Regions from separate parts of the Actinoplanes sp. NBC_00393 genome, predicted to be linked through region 1. Evidence: riboswitches for the same ligand, from Rfam matches in the RefSeq annotation. Region 1 holds a riboswitch; the other holds the start of a gene.
The links. Region 1 has a riboswitch for glycine ahead of OHA21_RS21345 (L-serine ammonia-lyase). Riboswitches for the same ligand answer to the same signal wherever they lie in the genome.
Positions count from the first base shown of each region.

Region 2: another riboswitch for glycine. It lies ahead of gcvP (aminomethyl-transferring glycine dehydrogenase); the one in region 1 lies ahead of OHA21_RS21345 (L-serine ammonia-lyase).

Region 1 covers NZ_CP107942.1:4,531,536-4,533,989, forward strand. Annotated here, with positions in the region: gene OHA21_RS21345 (L-serine ammonia-lyase) at 1-911, opposite strand, end outside; glycine riboswitch at 949-1,035, opposite strand; glycine riboswitch at 1,040-1,130, opposite strand; gene OHA21_RS21350 (AMP-dependent synthetase/ligase) at 1,185-2,454, opposite strand, start outside.
Region 2 covers NZ_CP107942.1:3,052,580-3,055,033, reverse strand. Annotated here, with positions in the region: gene OHA21_RS14305 (cation-translocating P-type ATPase) at 1-794, opposite strand, end outside; glycine riboswitch at 960-1,050, shown strand; gene gcvP (aminomethyl-transferring glycine dehydrogenase) at 1,126-2,454, shown strand, end outside.

The DNA of each region.
Region 1 (2,454 bases):
TTCTCCTTGAACAGCAGGCCGATCGCGCCGGCCGTCAGCAGGAACCGCACCACGCCGTCCGCCGACGCGCCGGGCACGAAGTCCAGGTAGTAGCGCAGCACGGCCGGGATGATGCCGGCGGCGCCGTTGGTGGGCGCGGTGACCACCCGGCCGCCGGCCGCGTTCTCCTCATTGACGGCCATGGCGTACGCGGTGAGCCACTCCATCGCATGCTCAGCGCCGGGACCGCCCGCCCGTAGTTGACGTGCCGTCGCCGCCGCCCGCCGCCGGACGCGCAGACCTCCCGGCAGGATGCCCTCGGCGTCGAGTCCCCGGTCGATGCAGTCGTTCATCACCGACCAGAGGTGCTGCAGGCCGGCCTGCACCGCGGACTCCGGGCGCCACGCCGTCTCGTTGACCAGCATCAGCCGGGAGATCGACAGACCGGTGGCCCGGGTCGTCGCCAGCAGGTCGGCGCCCGACGAGAACGGATAGGGCAGGCAGATGTCGTCCGCGCGTACCCCGCCGGTCTTCTCATCGACCACGAAGCCGCCGCCGACCGAGAAGTAGGTCTTGCGCAGAAGCTCGGCGCCGTCGGCGCCGAGCGCCGTGAAGGTCATCCCGTTGGGATGCTCGGGCAGTGACCGCCGCCGGTGCAGCACGAGGTCCGCCTCGAACGGAAGGGGTGCCGATTCGAGAGAAGTGTCGACCGTCTCCGGCTCCTCGCCGGCCAGGCCCAGCAGCACCGCCCGCGGGGTGCCGTGACCGTGACCGGTCGCCCCGAGCGAACCGAACAGCTCGGCGCGCACGGTCGCGACCGGCAGGCCGGCGAGTTGCTGCGTGAAGAGGCGGGCGGCGCGCATCGGGCCGACGGTGTGTGAGCTGGACGGCCCGATGCCGATCGAGAACAGGTCGAAGACGGAGACGGCCATGCGGAGGCTCCCTGCTAGCTGGGGTGGGCCTCCCTCGCTCTGTCATGGGGCCTGAGAGCTTCGCCGCCGGCGGCGGCTTGCACCTTGGGCGCGGCGACGGCGGACCGTCCCCGGCTTTCCAGAGTCGCCTGCCCGCAGCGGTACGTTGGCCTGAGAGATTCTGAGGGAGAAGTTGCTCCTTCGGCGCCCTGTCACCAGGGGCTCTCCCGCAGCGGATGAGCGGCGAAATATGCGGTTGTCGCTGGTGAAGCTATCCAGGCCAGGATAGCCGCGTCAACCGGTGTAAAGCTTGTCGAGCAGGTGAGCATTGCGTTGCTCGACGATGCGCCGGCGCAGTTTCAGCGACGGGGTGAGGTCGCCGTTCTCGACGCTCAGGTTGCGTTCCAGGATGGTGAACCGTTTGACTGTCTCCCAGCGGCCGAGGGCGGAGTTGAGCTCGGTGACGTAGCCGTCGACGGCGGCCTGCACCTGCGGTGAGCGCACCAGGTCGGCGTGGGTCTCGCCGGTGACCCCGTTGGCGGTCGCCCAGGTGCGCACAGCGACCGGGTCGAGGTCGATCAGCGCGGTGACGTAGTTGCGGCCGTCGCCGTAGACCACCATCTGCGCGGAGAGCGGGCAGATCGCGGCGAACCGGGTCTCGATCGCCTGCGGCGCGACGTACTTGCCGCCGGAGGTCTTGAACAGGTCCTTCTTCCGGTCGGTGATCTTCAGCGAGCCGCGGGCGGTGATCTCGCCGATGTCGCCGGTGGCCAGCCACTCGCCGAGCGGATCGAAGCCGTGGTAACCGTCCATCAGCCCGGGACCCTTGATCAGGATCTCGCCGTCCTCGGCGATCCGGACCTCGGTGCCGGGCAGTGGCAGGCCGACGGTGCCGTACTCCAGGTGGTCCGGGCGGTTGACGAAGGCGCCGGCCGAGGTCTCGGTCAGCCCGTACCCCTCCAGGATGGGCAGGCCGAGAGCGTCGAAGAACTCGCAGATGTCCGCCGACAGCGCGGCCGAACCGGACAGGAAGAAGCGCAGCCGCCCGCCGAACCGCGCGCGTACCTTGCTCAGCACCAGCCTGTCGGCGATCTTGTGTTGCAGCGCGAGCCCGGCGGGCACCGGATCGCCGTTGCGGCGGGTCCGGGCGGCCTTGCGGCCGACACCGACGGCCCAGTCGAAGAGCCGGGCCTTCACCCCGCCGTCCTTGTGCGCGGCGGCGAGCACGCCGGCATGCACCTTTTCGAAGATCCGGGGTACGGCGGGCATGACGACCGGTTTGACCACGGGCAGGTTCGTGATGATCCGGGTCACGTCGCCGTCGATCACCGTAGGGTGGCCGATCGCGATCTGGGCGGCGCCCAGCGCCTTGCCGAACACGTGCGCGAGCGGCAGCCACAGATAGCCGAGGTCGTCCGGGCCGACCAGGTCGACGGCCTGCGTCGCGGTGGCCTGGTAGATCCAGCAGCGGTGCGGCAGGCGTACGCCCTTGGGCCGCCCGGTCGTGCCGGAGGTGTAGATCAACGTGGCCAGCTGGTCGGTGGTGACCGCGACCGTCGCCTTG
Region 2 (2,454 bases), 1.5 Mb from region 1:
TCCATGCCGCGCAGCCAGCCGACGACGATGATGAACACCACCGCGGTCCAGGCGATCACGCCGAGCACCTTGGTGAGGGTGTCGAGTTCGCGCTGCAGCGGGGAGCGGGTCCGTTCGACCTTGGTCAGCATGGTCGCGATCCGGCCCATCTCGGTGTCCATGCCGGTCGCGACGACCAGCATGGTGGCCGTGCCGCGGGTCACCGAGGTGTTCTGGAACAGCATGTTGGTGCGCTCCGCGAGCGGCACCTCGCCGGGCGGCAGCTCCTTGCTGTCCTTGGCGACCGGGGCGCTCTCGCCGGTCAGCGCCGCCTCCTGGGCCTCGCAGGTGGCCGAGCGCAGGATCCGCCCGTCAGCGGGCACCAGATCACCGGCCTCCAGGTGCACGATGTCGCCGGGCACCAGGTCGACGGCCGGCACCTGGACCAGGTCGCCGCCGCGGATCACCCGGGCCTCCGGGACCTGCATCTTGGCCAGCGCGTCGACGCTGGCCCGTGCGGTCAGCTCCTGCCGGGCGCCGAGCACCACGTTGAGCAGCACGAGCAGCGCCACGATCAGGGCGGTGGACCATTCGGCGATCAGCAGGCTGACCACGACCACGGCGATCAGCATGATGTTCATCGGGTCGCGCAACTGTTTGGCGGCGACGGTCAGCGCGGAGGGCGGTTTCTCGGCGGCGATGGCGTTCGGCCCGTACCGGGACAGCCTGGCCGCCGCCTCGGTGAGCGACAGGCCCTGGGTGGCGTCGGTGTCCAGGGCCGCGGTCTGCGGCCGTTCGACGGTGGGGTTGGTCATGGCGTACCCCCGGGGGTCAGGTGCCGGCCGGTACACCGTCGCGCCGCAACCCCGCGGATCCATCACCCGGTGGGGATGAATTCACCGGCGGGACGGGCGTTGGTCACAACTGCGGTGCGCCCGGCGACCGGCGCCGGATCCGCTGGTAGGTTGAGTGCTGCCGGCTACACCCGCGCGGGAGAGACCACCGAAAAGGTGGCGCCGAAGGGGCAAATCCTCCCCGGAACCTCTCAGGCAAAAGGACCGCGAGGGCAGGCAACTCTGGAGTGCCTGCTGGGTATGACAGAGGGGGAGGGTTGCGTGTCGACCTTCTCGAGCCCTGGAGTCGCCCATGACCTCGCCGTTCGTTCCCCGTCACATCGGTCCGGACCCGGACGAGCAGACCCACATGCTCAAGGCGATCGGGTACAACTCGGTCGGCGAGCTGATGGACGCCGCGATCCCCGAGGTGATCCGCTGGCACGGTGACCTGGACCTGCCGGCCGGGATCTCCGAGGAGGAGGCGATCGCCGAGCTGCGCGCGATCGCCGGGCGCAACACCGTCGCCACCTCGATGATCGGGCTGGGCTACTACGGCACCCACACGCCCGCGGTGATCAAGCGGAACGTGCTGGAGAACCCGGCGTGGTACACGGCGTACACCCCGTACCAGCCGGAGATCAGCCAGGGCCGGCTCGAGGCGCTGCTGAACTTCCAGACCGTGGTCACCGACCTGACCGGGCTGACCACGGCGAACGCCTCGATGCTGGACGAGGCCACCGCGGTGGCCGAGGCCATGACCCTCGCGCGGCGGGCCTCCAAGGTCAAGAGCAATGTGTACGCGGTGGACGCCGACACGTTCCCGCAGACCCTGGCCGTCCTGCGGACCCGCGCCGAACCGCTCGGCATCGAGGTGCGCCTGGTCGACGTCGAGACCGGCGAGCTGCCGGCCGAGTTCTTCGGCCTGCACCTGCAGTACCCGGGCGCGTCCGGCGCGGTCCGCGACCACGCCGCGCTCGTCGAGGCCGCCCACGCCAAGGGCGCCCTGGTCACGGTCGCCGCCGACCTGCTTGCGCTGACCCTGCTGCGGGCGCCGGGCGAGATCGGCGTGGACATCGCCGCGGGAACGACGCAGCGGTTCGGCGTACCCCTCGGTTTCGGTGGCCCGCACGCCGGCTACCTGGCCGTGCGTGCCGGCCTGGAGCGGTCGCTGCCCGGGCGCCTGGTCGGTGTCTCGAAGGACGCCGACGGCGCCCCGGCCTACCGGCTCGCGCTGCAGACCCGCGAGCAGCACATCCGCCGGGAGAAGGCGACCAGCAACATCTGTACCGCCCAGGTGCTCCTGGCCGTGATGGCCAGCATGTATGCGGTCTACCACGGCCCGGCCGGGCTGAGGGCGATCGCGCAGCGCACCCACGAGCACGCCCTCGCGCTCGCCGGTGGCCTGAGCGCGGCCGGCGTCGAGGTGGCGCACACCGCGTTCTTCGACACGGTGACCGCGGTCGTGCCGGGCCGGGCCGCCGACGTCGTGGCCGCCGCCGCCAGTGCCGGCATCGACCTGCGGCTCGTCGACGCCGACCGGGTGTCGGTGTCCTGCGACGAGACCACCACCGCCGCGCACGTGGCGAGCGTGCTGCAGGCGTTCGGCGCGGCCCCGGCCACGCCCGCCGCGTCCGCCGTC